Regions from separate parts of the Ochrobactrum sp. AP1BH01-1 genome, predicted to be linked through region 2. Evidence: predicted binding sites of a transcription regulator. Region 2 holds the regulator's gene; each other region holds the start of a gene.
The links. Region 2 encodes PhoB, which activates phosphate uptake and scavenging genes when phosphate is short. Its sites were predicted from a motif close to TGTCATNNANCTGTCAT; they were not measured.

Region 1 (5,785 bases), on a different contig from region 2:
CGCATGAAATTCAGGACCCGATCAATAGCTTTGGATATGAGAGGAGAATGGTAGTGGATATGAGAACCGAGTTAGCAGCAGGAATTCCGGTTCTCAAAATCACCTTTTTTGCCTCCCTAGAGACGGAATCTCTACCGATCTAGTCCCGCGCGCTAAAAATCGCGATTTTCTTGCACGAAAGAGTCGCGCAATCCCGTTTCAATCTGTATAGAGACGAGGGATCAGCACCCTGTAGCCTCAGCTGGCGATGACCGGGCCGCTTCGATCCTTGGATTTTCAAATAGAAGCCAAGGAGTTTCTTCAATGGCAAATGTGGTTGTCGTCGGGTCGCAATGGGGCGACGAGGGCAAGGGTAAGATCGTTGACTGGCTGTCCGAACGCGCCGATGTCATCGTGCGCTACCAGGGCGGTCATAATGCAGGTCATACGCTGGTCATCGACGGCGTCAGCTACAAGCTTTCGCTGCTGCCATCTGGCCTTGTGCGCGGCAAGCTGAGCGTCATCGGCAACGGCGTCGTTGTCGATCCGCATCATTTCGTTTCCGAAGTCGGGAAACTGCGCGCGCAGGGCATCGACATCAATCCGGACGTGCTGCGCATTGCCGAAAATGCCCCGCTCATCCTGTCTCTTCATCGCGATCTCGATGCCATGCGCGAAGGTTCCAATTCGGGCCTCAAGATCGGCACGACCAAGCGCGGCATCGGTCCGGCCTATGAAGACAAGGTTGGCCGCCGCGCTATCCGCGTCATCGATCTGGCCGAGCCGGAAACGCTGGAGCCGAAGGTCGAGCGCCTGCTCGCGCACCACAATCTGCTGCGTCGCGGCATGGGCCTTGAGGAAATCGCGGTTGAAACCATTCTGACCGAACTGACCTCGGTTGCCGACCAGATCCTGCCCTATATCGATCAGGTCTGGCGCGTTCTCGATGAACGCCGCAAGGCAGGCGACCGCATCCTGTTCGAAGGCGCACAGGGCGCTTTGCTCGACAACGACCATGGCACCTATCCGTTCGTGACGTCTTCCAACACGGTTGCCGGTCAGGCTGCCGCCGGTTCGGGTCTTGGCCCGACGGCCATCGGCTATGTGCTGGGCATCACCAAGGCCTATACGACCCGCGTGGGCGAGGGGCCTTTCCCGACCGAACTCAACGACGAGATTGGCGAGTTCCTTGGCACCAAGGGCCATGAGTTCGGCGTGGTGACAGGTCGCAAGCGCCGTTGCGGCTGGTTTGACGCCGTGATCGTGCGCCAGACGGTTCGTACTTCCGGCATCACCGGCATCGCGCTCACCAAGCTCGACGTTCTCGACGGTCTGGATGAGATCAAGATTTGCGTTGCGTATGAACTCGATGGCAAGCGCATCGACTATCTGCCGTCCTCTATGGGCGCGCAGGCGCGCGTGAAGCCGATCTATGAAACCTTGCCGGGCTGGTCGGAAACGACCGCAGGTGCGCGTTCGTGGAACGATCTTCCGGCGCAGGCTGTCAAATATGTCCGTCACATCGAAGAACTGATCGGCGCGCCGGTGGCGATGCTCTCCACCAGCCCGGAACGCGAGGACACCATTCTCGTTACCGATCCATTCCACGACTGATAGCGTTTGGATCAAAGCTTGTTCGGAGTGGCCTTCCCCGAAGGCCACTCCAAATTCATTTGTATAGGCCGGTGAACCAGTATCAATGCGTCGCAACAGGGCGAATTTTGCCACTATTTTACCGCATCGTTTTGAAAGTCTTCGCTAAATCGTAGCCGGAGACTTTGCTTTCCCTTGATTATTGTGATTATTGAGACATTTATTGCATCCTGTGCTTATTGTTCATCTGGACGGGCGGAAACCGGGTAAGACGGAATGGCGGATTTTGTAGCGGTACTGAAAAAGACGATCGATGCGCAGACGGACAAGTCTCCTGAATTGCGCCAGCGCGTTTACGCGAAAGCGCGTGCCACGATCGAGCAGAAGCTTGTCACGGCAAATGCCTCGCAGGCTGTGGCTGTCCGCCAGCGCAATATTCTCGAAGATGCCATTGCCGAGGTTGAAGCCTTTTATGCGCCACCCGCCACAGCACCCGAGCCGCCGGTCGAGGATGCGCTGGACAATTTTCTGCAGGAGGCGAATCAGGATGCGGCAGCGCGCGCGCCGTCCCATGAGGACGATGACGCGCCCGCGTTCCCCAGCGCGCCGCACGACGAGCGTCGCGGCAGTCTCTCCGGCGAAGAGGACGACGCACCAGCTATTGCAGCCGAGCGCAGCGACGACTGGAAACTGGACCGCGCCAAGGAAAAGGCGCAGGCCCGTCGCAGCGAATATATCGAGCGCACCGCCAGGAAAGAGCAGCGTTCCTACAAGGGCCTGATTGCGGCTCTGGTTGCCGTCCTGGTCCTTGGCGGCGCCGGTTACGCGGTCTGGGCCAACAAGGACAAGATTCAGGAACTGGCCTCGAGCCTCGGGCGCAGCGATGCGCCTTCAACGGGTTCTGATACCCAAACACATCCTGAAGGCACGACGCCGCCAGCCGACACCAATACCGCGACGACCGGCGGCGAACAGACGCCGGAACAACCGCAACAGCCTGCGGGCGAGCCGAAGATGACCCAGCGGCTTATGCCGGACGGCAGCGAAACCGATAGCGGGCCAGCCGGTGGCGCGAATGGCATCGGCGAGGGCACGTCCACAGCCGCTTCCACCCCTGCGCCTGTCGAAACGAACACGCAGAGCGGCGCGCAACCGGGGCAGAACCAGACGGTCGCCGTCGGCCAGCAGGCGCTTCTCTATGAAGAACGCGGCGGCGCCGGGTCGGATTCGGTCGAGCGCGGCAATGTGGTCTGGTCGACCATCGAGGAAAGCCCGGAAGACGGCCAGCCAGCCCAGCCCGCCGTGCGCGCAACCGTTACGATGCCGACCAGCAAGGTCGAGTTGAAAATGACCATTCGCAAGAATACGGATCAATCCATTCCGGCGAGCCATCTGATCGAAATGGTCTTCACCGTGCCTGAAGGCTTCTCCGGTGGTGCGGTGGATAATGTGCAGCGCGTCACCTTCAAGGATACGGAGCAGGCAGCGGGCAATCCGCTGATCGCCGTGCCGTCGAAGATCGGCGACAATTTCTTCATCGTATGGCTGAACGATGCCCGCACCGCGCAGGATACCAATCTGTCCCTGATGCGCCGCCTGCAGTGGATCGATATTCCGATCTCCTACCGCAACGGTCGCCGCGGCCTCATCAGTCTTGAAAAGGGCGTGCCGGGCGAGAAGGCGTTCAACGACGTGCTGGGCGCGAATTGATCTTCTTGCGAAACGAAAAAGGCCGCTTCGAGCGGCCTTTTTGTTTGGTCGCGATCAGGGATCGCGGTTACTTCTTCTCGGCGAAAGCCTTGATGGCCTTGGCGATTTCGTTCTGCGCGGCTTCCGCACTGTCGAAACCCGCCAGTTCAACGACCTTGCGGCCTTCCGGCAACTGCTTGTAGACGCGGAAGAAGGCTTCAAGGCGCTGCTGTTCGATCTTCGGAAGATCGGTGATTTCCTTGATGTTGTCATAGGTCGGATCGATGTCCGTGGTCGGGACCGCGACGATCTTGTCGTCCTGATCGCCGCCATCGATCATCTTCAGGACGCCGATGGGACGAACCTTGATGATTGCGCCGGGAACAATCGGCTCGCGGGTATAGATCAGCGCGTCGAGCGGGTCGCCGTCGCCGGCAAGCGTGCTGGTGATCGAGCCGTAATTGGCCGGATAGATCACAGGCATGGACTGGTAGCGGTCGACGACGATATGGCCGGTCTTGTCGTCGATTTCATATTTGGTGAAGCTGCCTTGCGGGATTTCGATGGCCGTGAAGAACTCCTTCCCGTCCTGCTCCTTCTGCGGGTAATCGAGGAAGGAGACATATTCGGAAGCAGATGCGGCAGTGGCAGCGGTAAGCGCAAGAGCTGCGGCGAGCAGGAGCTTTTTCATGGGATGACCTTCAGGCTTGGTTGGAACACGCCTTCGTCCCTAAAGCCAATCCATTACAGTTGTTTGACGGTTTTATATCGGTTGGATGACAGCCGCTGCGAAAAGCCGCCGGCGATACTCAGCCGGGCGGATGCCGATCTTCTGGCGGAAGGACGACGGAGCGTATGGGCGCTTCCAAAGCCGACCGCAGCGGCAATATCGTCAATGTCTGCTTCTCCTTGAGAAAGCAGTTCCTTAGTCGCCGCTATCCGCTCCATCGGGCGCAGCGCCGGTTGCCTCGGCAAAGCGCCGCGGGAATGTCCGCGGACTGGATCACGAGGGATTTGAACTCGCGAAAGGCGAGGCGGATCAGTAACGTTCAAATAAATACTGCCGCAAATGGTCTCCCATTTTGCGGCAGTAAAATTGCATGCTGATTATATCAGTTTCAGGCGTGCGCTTCCTCGACATGGTTCAGTGCCTTCTGCTGCTTGAAAGCTGCGGCCTTGACGGCCGCCTGCACCTTTTCAAACGCACGCACCTCGATCTGGCGCACACGCTCGCGGCTGATGCCGAATTCGCCGGAAAGATCTTCCAGCGTCATCGGATCTTCCGACAGGCGACGCGCCTCGAAAATCCGGCGTTCGCGGTCGTTCAGCGTATCCATCGCCTGTTCGAGCATGGAGCGGCGGTTGTCCAGCTCGTCCTGTTCGATGAGGACCTGCTCCTGGCTGCTGCTGTCATCGATAAGCCAGTCCTGCCATTCGCCCGATTCGCCTTCCGAAGCGCGCAGCGGCGCATTCAGCGAAGCGTCACCGGACAGACGGCGGTTCATGGAAACCACTTCGTCTTCGCTGACATTGAGCTTGGTCGCGATCTGCTTGACCTGATCGGGGTTGAGATCGCCGTCATCAAGCGCCTGGATCTTGCTCTTCATCTTGCGCAGATTGAAGAACAGGCGCTTCTGATTGGCGGTCGTGCCCATCTTCACAAGGCTCCACGAGCGCAGGATATATTCCTGGATCGAGGCCTTGATCCACCACATGGCATAGGTGGCAAGGCGGAAACCGCGTTCAGGCTCGAAACGCTTCACGGCCTGCATGAGACCGACATTGCCTTCCGAGATGACTTCACCGATCGGCAGGCCATAGCCGCGATAACCCATGGCGATCTTGGCCACGAGACGCAGATGGCTCGTCACCAGCTTGTGGGCGGCCTTGGGGTCGGTATGTTCGTGATAACGCTTGGCCAGCATGTATTCTTCCTGCGGCTCAAGCATGGGAAAACGTCGGATTTCTTCCAGATAACGGGTAAGACCGCCGTCACCTGACGTGATGCTTGGGAGATTCATCTGGGCCATAGAGCACCCTCCTTTATGATTTCAGGTTCCCGTTTGGCGAACCTGTCGCGGGGGCTGCCTCCTGCACTTCCCTCTCGCGAGCCTCCATATATAGGCATGATTTTGGCGAAAACACGATCCTTTAACTCATGAAACAATCTGTCACTACAATGTGAACGCCGCTTAAAGCCAAAGGTTGCGCTAGCAATTTGAAATGAAATGTTTTTGTGGTGAGAGAGCGGCTTGCACCGCAACCGCGCCCCCGATCTTGATGACGGAAGAGCCGATTTTTATCAGCGATCCATCCTTCGGCCAACCATGATAGTTGCCAGTATTATATAGAGTGCTTCCGGAAATTTTCCAGAAGGTGCTCCATATCTTCCGGCACTGGCGCTTCAAAACGCATCAGTTCCCCGGTGGCCGGATGGGTGAAGGCGAGCAGCCATGCGTGCAATGCCTGACGGTGAAAGCCGCGCACGGCCTCTTTCAGCGGTTCCGGCAGCTTGTTGGCCTTG
Region 2 (5,785 bases):
CGACGCGTCGCGATATCGGACTGAAACGCCGCTACGCTGCCGAACGCCGCTTCCGCTATTACGGCATTGCTGCGATTGCCATCGGCGTGTTCTTTCTTTGCGCGCTGCTGTTCTCGGTTTTCTCGAAGGGCTATACCGCGTTCTGGCAGACGACGCTTTATCTGCCGGTCAAGCTTGAAGAGAGCGTGATCGATCCGGGCAACAAGCGTGCGACCGATCCGAATGTGCTGATCACGGCCAACTATCCGCTGCTCGTGCGCAACGCTCTGGCTGAAAAGCTGGGTGTGGCGACGACGGACCGTCCGGCGATGCGCGATCTGGGCCGCTTCTATTCCGATGGCGTGCGCATTCAGCTCCGCGAGATGGTGATGAACAATCCATCGCTTATTGGCACGACACAGATCGTTCCGGTTCTGGCGGGCGCCGATATCGATTCGGCCTTCAAGGGGCAGATCGACCTTTCCGTTCCGGAGACGAACCGCAAGGTTTCGGACCGTCAGGTGGGCTGGATGAAAACGCTTTCGCAGGAAGGCGTGATGAAGGAAGCCTTCAATACGGGTCTGTTTACCTTCGGCGCGTCCAGCCGTCCCGAAACCTCTGGTCTCGGCGTCGCACTGATTGGCTCGCTTTACATGATGCTGATCGTTCTCGGCCTCTCGCTGCCTATCGGTGTTGCCGCTTCGATCTATCTGGAAGAGTTCGCCAAGAAGAACCGGTTCACCGACATGATCGAGGTGAACATCAACAATTTGGCGGCGGTTCCGTCCATCGTGTTCGGTCTCCTCGGGCTTGCGGTCTTCATCAACTTCTTCGGCCTGCCGCGTTCCGCCTCGCTGGTCGGCGGTCTGGTGCTGACATTGATGACGCTTCCCACCATCATCATTGCGACCCGTGCTGCCCTTCGTGCGGTGCCGCCGTCGATCCGCTCTGCGGCGCTCGGCCTTGGCGCTTCGAAAACGCAGATGGTGTTCCACCATGTCCTGCCGCTTGCAGCACCCGGGATCCTGACCGGCACGATCATCGGTCTCGCCCATGCGCTTGGTGAAACCGCGCCGCTTCTCCTGATCGGCATGGTGGCCTTCGTTGCCGACGTACCGTCGACGCCGATGGACCCGTCTACCGCTCTGCCGGTGCAGATCTATATGTGGGCAAATGAAGCAGAACGCGCCTTTGTGGAACGCACGTCAGGCGCTATCATCGTCCTGCTTCTGTTCCTTGCCGTGATGAATATTGCAGCAATCATCCTGCGCCGCCGCTTCGAGCGCCGCTGGTAAAACGGGAGTCGAAAGCTATGAACCTGATGACTGAACGATCTCTCGAGAAAGCCGTAGGAGAAAAAATGAACGCCAACGCCAGTTCCATAAAGATGCGCGGCGACAAGGTCTGCGTGTTTTATGGTGAGAAGCAGGCGCTGTTCGACGTCGATCTGGATATCCAGGAAAAGATGGTCACGGCGCTGATCGGCCCTTCCGGTTGCGGCAAGTCTACCTTCCTGCGTTCGCTCAACCGCATGAACGATACGATCGAAGGTTGCAGGGTTGGCGGCAAGATCACGCTCGACAATGAGGACATTTACGATCCGAAGATCGATGTCGTTGAACTGCGGGCCCGCGTCGGCATGGTGTTCCAGAAGCCGAACCCGTTTCCGAAGTCGATCTTCGAAAATGTGGCCTACGGTCCGCGCATCCACGGTCTTGCCCGTACCAAGACCGATCTGGAGGAAATCGTCGTGACGAGCTTGCAGAAGGCGAGCCTGTTCGAGGAAGTGAAGGATCGTCTGCACGATGCCGGTACAGGCCTTTCCGGCGGCCAGCAGCAGCGCCTTTGCATTGCGCGCGCGATTGCGGTCAGCCCGGAAGTCATCCTCATGGACGAACCGTGCTCGGCGCTCGACCCGATCGCAACCGCAAAGGTGGAAGAGCTGATCGACGAATTGCGGCAGAACTATACCATCGTGATCGTCACGCATTCCATGCAGCAGGCGGCGCGCGTTTCGCAACGTACGGCCATGTTCCATCTCGGCAATCTGGTGGAAGTGGGCGACACGGAAACCATGTTCACCGCGCCGACCGAAAAGCGCACGCAGGATTACATCACCGGACGCTTCGGCTGATCCGGAACTGCGCTCAACAGACAGTGCGGCTTCCCCGCAATTTATATTACGAGGTCTTACTATGCCGTCTCAGCATACCGTTCGCTCCTATGATGAGGAATTGAAGTTTCTCACCCACAAGATCGCCGAAATGGGCGGACATGCAGAACGCATGGTCGAGCAGTCGGTCACCGCTATCGTCAATGCGGACAATGCGCTCGCACAGCGCGTCATCTCCGACGATCTCATTCTGGATGCCAGCGAACGCGAGATCGACGACAAGGCCGTGATGATCATCGCCAAGCGCCAGCCCATGGCCGTGGACCTGCGCGAGATCATCGGCTCGATCCGTATTTCAGCCGATCTGGAGCGCGTCGGCGATCTCGGCAAGAACATTGCCAAGCGTGTTGCTGCCGTTTCGGAATCGCGCCAGCCGGTAAAGCTCTATCGCGGTCTGGAAACGCTGGCCGAACTGGCACTGACCCAGCTGAAAGACGTTCTCGACGCTTATGCATCGCGTTCGGTGCAGCAGATCAACGTCGTTCGCGACCGCGATGACGAGATTGATGCCATGTATACGTCGCTGTTCCGAGAACTGCTTACCTACATGATGGAAGATCCGCGCAATATCTCCGCCTGCACGCATCTTCTGTTCTGCGCCAAGAATATCGAGCGCATAGGCGACCATGCGACCAATATCGCGGAAACCGTTTATTACATCGTGACCGGCCTGCAAATGCCGGCTGAGCGACCCAAGGAAGACCTGAGCCACGGTATTGTCGTGGATGAGGCGCGTAAACCCTGAACTGCATCCGACCGGACCTCGGAGTCCTGCGGTTGAGAATGTGTGAATAGCGCGGCGGCACGCGGTCGATTGGGGGGATTGTATCCACCGCCCGCCGAATTTGGATAGGGAAATACTGGATGTCACAGGCACCCAAAATCGCTGTGGTAGAAGACGAAGAGGCGCTGAGCGTTCTGCTTCGCTACAATCTTGAAGCAGAGGGCTACCAGGTCGATACAATGCTGCGCGGCGACGAGGCCGAAATCGCATTGCGCGAGAATGTGCCGGATCTGCTCATCCTCGACTGGATGCTGCCGGGTGTTTCGGGCATCGAGCTTTGCCGCCGCTTGCGCCAATGGCCGGAAACCGAACGCCTGCCGATCATCATGCTGACGGCGCGGGGCGAGGAAAGCGAACGTGTTCGCGGCTTGAGCGTCGGCGCTGATGATTATGTCGTAAAGCCATTTTCAACGCCGGAACTTCTGGCGCGCGTCAAGGCGATGCTGCGCCGGTCCAATCCGAGTATCCTCTCCCATGTGCTGAAAGTGGGCGATCTTGTTCTCGACCGTCAGCAGCATCGTGTTTACCGCAAGGAAAAGGAGGTCCGTCTCGGACCGACGGAATTCCGGCTGCTCGAATATTTCATGATGTCGCCTGGCCGTGTCTTCTCGCGCAGCCAGCTTCTGGATGGCGTTTGGGGGCCCGACATCTATGTGGATGATCGCACGGTGGACGTCCATGTCGGACGGCTGCGCAAGGCGATCAATGTCGGTCGTGCGCTCGATCCGATCCGCACCGTTCGCGGCGCCGGTTATTCTTTCGGTTGATCGACACAGTCATTCAAACTCTCAAATACAGCTCTTGATCGGCCCGCCACGTCCCTCGTGGCGGGTCGTCTTGCTGGTGATCACTCACGCGGTTCGCTGACCCGATTCGCATTGGCATGGCCGAAAACCGGCGCCAGTCACCCGATTTCACACGTTGTTACAAATGTGTCTCCAAAGTTGAAAGGGATAGGCGGAACCCACGGGAAACAGAATTTCCGCAGATCATTTCAAGCACTGGGAATGTGGATTGAAAAACTGTCCAAGAAGAAGCGAATTAAGGCAGCGATAAGGCGTGTATTGAAAGAATTTGAATCCCATGAAATCAATATCTTACCTGAATTCGCAATTCCCGTTAAGAAATTATTAATATATTTTAAGGGGTTGTAGGCATATTCGCATTATCGATTCGAAATTGTTTGCGGGCTGTCCAACCGCTTCCATCATCGTTGGGATTTGACCCTTCGCCTTTTTTTGGCCTAAAAATTCCAAAACCTTGAATTCGATTGAGCGACAGTAGGGCGTGTGATTTTTGATCTTCGTCCTCTTTGACTTGCACCGCAGTCAGACATTCGCATGCATCGTTTCAGATGTATTCGCCTGAGTGGATGACTGGATCAGTTAAGGGTCCTAACATGAGATTGAGCCATTGACGCGCGCCGCGAAGTGGAAATTGCCCGTTCTTATCGGGCTGCTGGTCGCGCTTTTCGCGGTCACCGGCTGTACGACGACCGGAAACACGGGAAAAGCCAATTCGGAAAAGATGGCGGCAAGCCATGTCAAGTCCGTCAATGGCGTGAAGACCTATACCTACACGGCACGTGACAAGGAATGCCTTGAACGCGCAATGTTCTTCGAGTCCAACCGTTCGAGTTCCGATGGGCTTCTCGCTGTCGGCACCGTCGTCATGAACCGTCTCGCATCGGGCCGGTATCCTGATACGATTTGCGGCGTCGTCGGCCAGAAGAACCAGTTCGCGCCCGGTGTTCTCACCCGCAAGATGGATTCCAAAGCGCTGCCCGATGTTCAGGCCACTGCCGACGCAGTGTTGAAGGGCCAGCGTCATCCAAAGCTCAAGAACGCCATGTTCTTCCACACGGCGGGCCTGAGGTTCCCATACAACAACATGCACTATGTGCTCGTTGCTGGCGGCAATTCCTTCTACGAAAAGCGCAATCGCGACGGCTCGCTGCAAAATCCGGTCCCGCAGGAACCATACAACCTTGCTCTCGCCTATTCACCGCAATCGCCTTCCGTTCCGCAGGATGCATCCTACGACGTGACCCTGCCGCAGACTGGTCCGGTTCCGGGAACAGAGCCAACCGTTCAGGTGGCGCTCGCAGAAGCTGCAAAGGCTCAGGACGCAGAACAGAATACCGGTGCCGGTCCACAGGCTCGTGGTGACCGTCTGGCCCGTCATCGCGGTATTGCGGCGGCTCGAGAGGAGCAGCAGCCCGTGCAGGTGGCCTCCTACCAGTCGCAGTTCGATACTTCTGCTCCGCAATCGGCTTCGCTCGGTTATGCCCTCGCAAGCCAGAAGCAGGCCGACGCGATCGGCGCGCTTCTCCTGTCTCAGGACCGGCCGGAAGCGCCGCTATAATCAGCGCTTTTACAATCGACAATCTGCAACGCCGGTCTCGTTCAACCAGACCGGCGTTTTGCTTTCAGGGCAGCAGTCGTTTTCAGCGAAGGTGTCAGGGCCGGTAGACTGGACGGTAGATGACCATCGGAGCATCATAGAAATCGGCCTGGTTCTGCCACGCTCGCCTGTCGGCCCTGCGATCGAGGTCGAGCCGCATGAGGCAGTTGGCGAAAGCGTCGGTCCTGGGTTTGAAACCATAGCTTTGGCAAGTCTGCTCGTCTGCTGCGCGACGCTGTTCGGGCGTCATCGTCACGCAGCCGGCCAGAACACCGGTAACGCCCAGTAAGATAAGCACTTTCTTATTCATTGCTTTCTGCTTTCTCTGCAACTGACCGCAAGAATACTATAGCGTAAAAGGCAGGAAAAAAGGTGGTGAAATTATGCCGTCTGATAAACTGCCGGTGATTCCATATCCAAAGAGGTCTTCCACCCATGGCTCATGA
Region 3 (5,785 bases), on a different contig from region 2:
CGGGCGCATGCATGTCCTTGATGAAAGCCTCCCAGCGCACGTGCTCGAAGCCCGGATAGGTCGTGTGGCCGAGCGAGCGTGTACCGACGATGAACGGTCCCTCGATCCTTACCTGAAACCAGGTTCCGAACTCCTCATGATCGGTCAGCGCGCGCCAGACCCGGTCGATCCCGGCGCGGATATCAACAGTCTTCTCAATGCGATCGGTATTGTTCGTCATGGCCTTCATCCTCCGTAATTGGCAACTTGATGGTTGCTAATATAGAGATGAAGATAAAATAAGCAACCAAAAAGTTGCGCATTTTATTCCGGCAGCGGAGCCTTGTCCGGAAGCGGGAACAGCGTCACGAATTTTTCAGCAAGAGCGCGGTCGCCTATGATCTTGAGAACATTGGCACTTTCCAGGGCTGAAAGAGACTGCCCGCCATAAATGGCTGCGGCCAGCATGCGCGGTGAACTTTCGAAATGCAGATCGTATTCCTGCGCCGTGCCGCGCTCTACCCGAATGCCGGTGTCGTCAAGATGGGCAGTGAAATCTTCCCCGTCCAGGCGAAGACCGATTACCGCGCGCAAACCTACGGACCTGTCATGATCGATCATGGTCCGTAGCGAAAGCAGGAAGGATACGGTCGAGATCGGCAGGTTGGGATCATGTTTTGGCGACCGTGCCGCCCACCGGCCCAATGCCTGAAGTATAGGTTCGCTCTCATAACCCCATTCGGTCAACTCGTAGACCTGCACCGATGCGGGAGGCGGGAGTTTCTTCTTGCGAAGAATGCCCGCTTCTTCCAAGCCCTCCAGCCGCTGCGTGAGGACATTTGCGCTCACACCCGGCAGGTCAGCCCTCAAATCGCTGAAGCGTTTGGGGCCGAACATCAATTCGCGCATCACCAGAAGCGACCAGCGTTCCCCAATCAAATCAAGGGCATGAGCCGCGGCGCAGGCATCGTCATAGCTGCGTTTTGCAGGTGGCTTTTCCGAATTGGTTATTTTTTCTAACTTCATGGTTGCTAATTATAACTTATATGCCATTATGTACAAGCGAACTTTGACTTCATCCGTTGTAATTGCGCCAACTGGTTTGCGCGAAGGCTCGATCTTACCGCTGGCGAGCCGGGCAGGCGATGGATAATCGTTTCAGATAAACATCAAATAAGAACGGGCCGCTTGGCCCATTGGAGGAAATAACATGCCGAAAATGATTTTCGTGAACCTGCCCGTGAAGAACGTCGCGAAGTCGACCGCGTTCTACGAAGCGATTGGCGCCACCAAGAACGAGATGTTCTCGGACGAAACGGCTTCCGGCATGGTCTTTTCGGATACGATCCACGTGATGATCCTTGATCATGACAAGTTCAGCCAGTTCACGCCGAAGAAGATCGCCGACGCCAATGCGGTCAGCGAAGTGCTGGTCTGCCTGTCGGCCGAAAGCAAGGCCGAAGTGGATGCCACCGTGGAGAAGGCACTGAACGCCGGCGGAAAGGCCGATCCGGGTCCGAAGCAGGATTATGGCTTCATGTATGGGCGCAGCTTCGAGGATCTCGACGGCCATATCTGGGAGATAATGTGGATGGACATGGAAGAAGCCAGGAAGGTCATGGGCTAGCGCTCGGGAGAATGACCACACAAGACAAAGGAGGAGAAAATGTCGGGTCTGACAATCTGTCTCTGGTTTGACGGAAATGCCGAAGAAGCCGCGAACCACTATGTCTCGATCTTCCGCGCATGCGGAAGATCGGCTTCGATCGACGGCGCCATCCGTTTCAAGCATGGCCACCAGCAAAATGAGGATCAGCCGGTCACGGTGAACTTTACACTCGACGGGCAGAAAATATGCGGCCTGAACGGTGGACCCCAGTTCAAGCTTTCACCGGCAAGTTCGCTGATCGTGCGATGCAGGGATCAGGCGGAAGTGGATGCGTTCTGGGAGAAGCTGCTGGAAGGCGGCTCGCCGATGGAATGCAGCTGGCTGACGGATAAATACGGTTTGCCGTGGCAGATCGTTCCTGACATGCTGCTGGATACTTTGCAGGATGGTCCGCCAGACGTGCGCCAGCGCGTTGCGGATGCCATGATGAAGATGGTCAAGATCGATATTGCGACGCTGGAAGCCGCGCGCGACGCGGCTTAATCCCCTATGGCCGCGACCGCGTCATAGCCATAAAGCCAGTCCAGATCCTTAAGGAAACTGTCCGGGCTGCGCATGGCGAAGAGCGTGTTGCGGCCAAGCGCGAAAATGCCGGTTGCGTGATAGGCGAACCTGTTCAACTGGCCGCGTTTGGCAACCGCCGCGATCCGCGCTTTGCGGGCGGCATCGAAACGCTTCAGCCCGGCTTCGCGGTCGCTTCCGTCGAGCGCTTGCGCCAGTGCTGCCGCATCCTCGATTGCCATGGCCGCGCCCTGCGCCGCAAAAGGCGTGACCGCATGTGAGGCATCGCCGAGAAAAATGGTGCGGGCCGGACCGACAAATTGCGCGTCCGCCATTTCAAAAAGCGGCCAGTAGGTCCATTCATCCGTAGTCGCGACTACGTCGCGAACGGGTGCGCCCCAGTCGGCATAGATGGATCGCAGACGCGCCGGGTCGCCGGTTCTGGACCAGACCTCGCCGGGGTTTTCGCCTGTCGTGATGGCGACGAAGTTGAAGAAACTGCCGCCCTTGACCGGATAGGCGATGAAATGCGCCTTGTTGCCGAGCCAGGCGGAGACGGCTTTGCGTTCCGGCATGGCGTTGAGGAAGGAAGCGGGCAGGGCGCTGGCGGCAAGGGTTGTGCGCCATGCAATATGGCCGCTGAACCGTGCCTTGCTGAAACCTGCCTTGGACCGTTCCGCCGACCAGACACCATCGCAGGCGATCAGATAGGCGGCGTCGGCGGGGTGTTCGGAATTTCCATGGCGGATGGTGGCTGCAACGGTCCCGTTTTCGACGCGATGGCTTGTGATTTCAGCGCCAAGGCTGATCTCGATGCCGGGCTGTTCGCGGCAGGCATCGAGCAGTGCCGATTGCAGGTCGGCGCGATGACAGACGACATAGGGATGGTGCCAGCGCTCATAGGCCTTGTCGCCGAGCTTCATTTCCATCAGCGGGCGCGCCTTGCGCCCGTCCATGAGGTAGAGCGCTTGCGGCGTGACGGCTTGTGCGGAGAGGCGGCTGGCAACGCCGAGCCGTTCCAGATGACGCATTGCGTTGGGAGCAAGTTGCAGACCAGCGCCGACTTCCGAAAGGCTCTCGGCCTTTTCGATGAGCCGGATATTCCAGCCGCGCGCCGCAAGCTCCAATGCCGCCGAAAGACCGGCAACGCCAGCTCCGGCAATCAATATACGCCCTTTGCTCATGTCGATGAGATCATCCGGCATTCAGCCCCGTAAGGCCGCTTAGATTAAGCAGCCTTATCAGCGGGCGCTTCGTAAACGCAGCCAGCCGGAACGGTTTCGTCGGCATGAAGCTTTGCATTGTAGCGATAAAGCGTCGAGCAATACGGGCAAACGACTTCGCTTTCATCACCCATGTCGAGAAACACATGCGGATGATCGAAAGGCGGGTTTGCACCGACGCACATGAATTCCTTCACGCCGATTTCGATGGCCGCATGGCCGGCGTCGTTCTGAAAGTGAGGAATGATGTGATCGGACATAACATGCTCCGGTTCTGGTCGATGGGCGGTATGGGCATGGACTTGCACCGGTTGCCGGGCAAGATCATGCATAGACATTGGCATGCCTGTACCGCGAAAGTCTTGTTTCCGGAAGCGTTTTCATCAATTCTGAGGACATTTCAAGCTATTTGCTATCAAACTGTCATATGACAGCCATAGGCTTATCGAGCGTCCAGAAAAGTGCGAAGCAGTTTTCGATCAGGATGCGCGGAGAAACAGACAGACGGAGCCGGAACGTTCCGGTGGCGGTCGGGACAGGAAACATGAGCGAAAACAGCGTTATGGCGAGCGAAACCCCCAGCGTGACCGAAGGCGGGACACACGAGATGACAGCCGGACTAGCCCCCAACCCAAACGTCCTCCCCGATATGGACGCGGCCCCTGACGTTCACAAAGCTTTGAACGGCGAGCTGATGCAGAGCGCCGACCGCTTCGTGAACCGCGAGTTTTCCTGGCTGCAGTTCAATCGGCGCGTTCTCGAAGAAGCCGCGAACATGCGCCAGCCCTTGCTCGAACGCCTCCGCTTCCTGTCCATTTCCGCCGCCAACCTCGATGAATTCTTCATGGTCCGTATCGCCGGTCTTGCAGCGCAGGTTCGCGCCGGCGTGGCGATGCGCAGTGCCGATGGACGCACGCCGCAAGAACAGCTCGATTTCGTTCTCGACGAAGTAAGCCGCTTGCAGGAAGAGCAGCAGCAGCGCCTGCGCGCCTTGCGTGAGGAGCTGGAACAGGAAAGCATCGAGATCGTCCGCCCGTCCGCGCTTTCAAAACCGGAAAAGGAATGGCTTGAAAACCACTTCCTCGAAACGATTTTCCCGGTCCTGACGCCGCTTTCCATCGATCCGGCGCATCCGTTCCCTTTCATCCCCAATCTGGGCTTCTCCATCGCTTTGCAGCTTGCGCGGCGCGCCGATAATCATCCGATGACGGCGCTCCTGCGCATCCCGGTTGCGCTGAAACGCTTTATTCAGTTGCCGACGGATCAGGCCAATGACTACCGCTTCATCACCATCGAGGATGCAGTGAGCCTGTTCATCGGGCGGCTGTTCCCCGGTTACGAGGTGCGTGGTGCCGGTACGTTCCGCATCATCCGCGACAGCGATATCGAAGTCGAGGAAGAGGCGGAAGATCTGGTTCGCCTCTTCGAGACAGCGCTGAAGCGCCGCCGCCGCGGTCAGGTGATCCGCATCGAGTTCGACGGTGAAATGCCGGAAGCTTTGCGCATCTTCGTCGCGACGGAACTGGGCGTTTCTGAAAACCGGATCAGCGTGCACGAAGGACTGCTGGCGCTGAACATGATTTCGGAGATCGTTTCGATCCCGCGTGAAGACCTCAAATTCGTATCCTACAACCCGCGCTTTCCGGAACGTATTCGCGAACATGGCGGCGACTGCTTCGCTGCGATTCGCGAAAAGGACATCGTGGTCCATCACCCCTATGAATCCTTCGACGTGGTGGTGCAGTTCCTGCGGCAGGCCGCAGCCGACCCGGACGTGCTGGCCATCAAGCAGACGCTTTACCGCACCTCAAACGACAGCCCGATCGTGCGCGCGCTGGTCGATGCAGCCGAAGCTGGCAAGTCGGTGACGGCGCTGGTCGAGCTGAAAGCCCGCTTCGATGAGGAAGCAAACATCCGCTGGGCCCGCGATCTGGAACGCGCTGGCGTTCAGGTGGTGTTCGGCTTCATCGAGTTGAAAACACACGCTAAAATGTCGCTTGTCGTGCGCCGCGAAGACCAGAAGCTGCGTTCCTATGTGCATCTTGGCACCGGCAATTATCACCCGATCACGGCGCGCATCTATACCGATCTGTCGTTCTTCACGTCAGACGCGGATATTGCCCGCGATGTGGCGCATATCTTCAATTTCATCACCGGCTACGCCCAGCCTGCCGAGGAGATGAAGATCGCGATTTCACCCTTCACGCTGCGCGCCCGCATTCTGAAACACATTGAGGACGAGGTCGCCCATGCGAAGGCCGGACGTCCGGCGGCGATCTGGATGAAGATGAATGCGCTGGTCGATCCACAGATAATTGACGCACTCTACATGGCGAGCCAGGCCGGCGTGCAGATCGATCTCGTCGTGCGCGGCATCTGCTGCCTGCGTCCGGGCGTTCCGGGGCTTTCCGAC

Region 1: J9800_RS19985 (inorganic diphosphatase) is a predicted target of PhoB. The motif match lies at 4,027-4,043, and genes of this name have one in related genera.
Region 3: J9800_RS14295 (RNA degradosome polyphosphate kinase) is a predicted target of PhoB. The motif match lies at 3,794-3,810, and genes of this name have one in related genera.

The regions. Positions count from the first base shown of each region.
Region 1 is NZ_JAGPOU010000006.1:41,484-47,268, reverse strand. Features, by position in the region: gene J9800_RS19995 (adenylosuccinate synthase) at 304-1,593, shown strand; gene J9800_RS19990 (transcriptional regulator) at 1,849-3,282, shown strand; gene J9800_RS19985 (inorganic diphosphatase) at 3,350-3,952, opposite strand; gene rpoH (RNA polymerase sigma factor RpoH) at 4,380-5,291, opposite strand; gene J9800_RS19975 (RluA family pseudouridine synthase) at 5,605-5,785, opposite strand, start outside.
Region 2 is NZ_JAGPOU010000005.1:281,879-287,663, forward strand. Features, by position in the region: gene pstA (phosphate ABC transporter permease PstA) at 1-1,274, shown strand, start outside; gene pstB (phosphate ABC transporter ATP-binding protein PstB) at 1,340-2,113, shown strand; gene phoU (phosphate signaling complex protein PhoU) at 2,175-2,897, shown strand; gene phoB (phosphate regulon transcriptional regulator PhoB) at 3,017-3,703, shown strand; gene J9800_RS19200 (cell wall hydrolase) at 4,350-5,300, shown strand; gene J9800_RS19205 (hypothetical protein) at 5,395-5,649, opposite strand; gene J9800_RS19210 (aminopeptidase) at 5,775-5,785, shown strand, end outside.
Region 3 is NZ_JAGPOU010000003.1:745,408-751,192, forward strand. Features, by position in the region: gene J9800_RS14265 (SRPBCC family protein) at 1-220, opposite strand, end outside; gene J9800_RS14270 (winged helix-turn-helix transcriptional regulator) at 304-1,005, opposite strand; gene J9800_RS14275 (VOC family protein) at 1,190-1,606, shown strand; gene J9800_RS14280 (VOC family protein) at 1,646-2,131, shown strand; gene J9800_RS14285 (FAD-binding protein) at 2,128-3,333, opposite strand; gene J9800_RS14290 (zinc-finger domain-containing protein) at 3,378-3,632, opposite strand; gene J9800_RS14295 (RNA degradosome polyphosphate kinase) at 3,980-5,785, shown strand, end outside.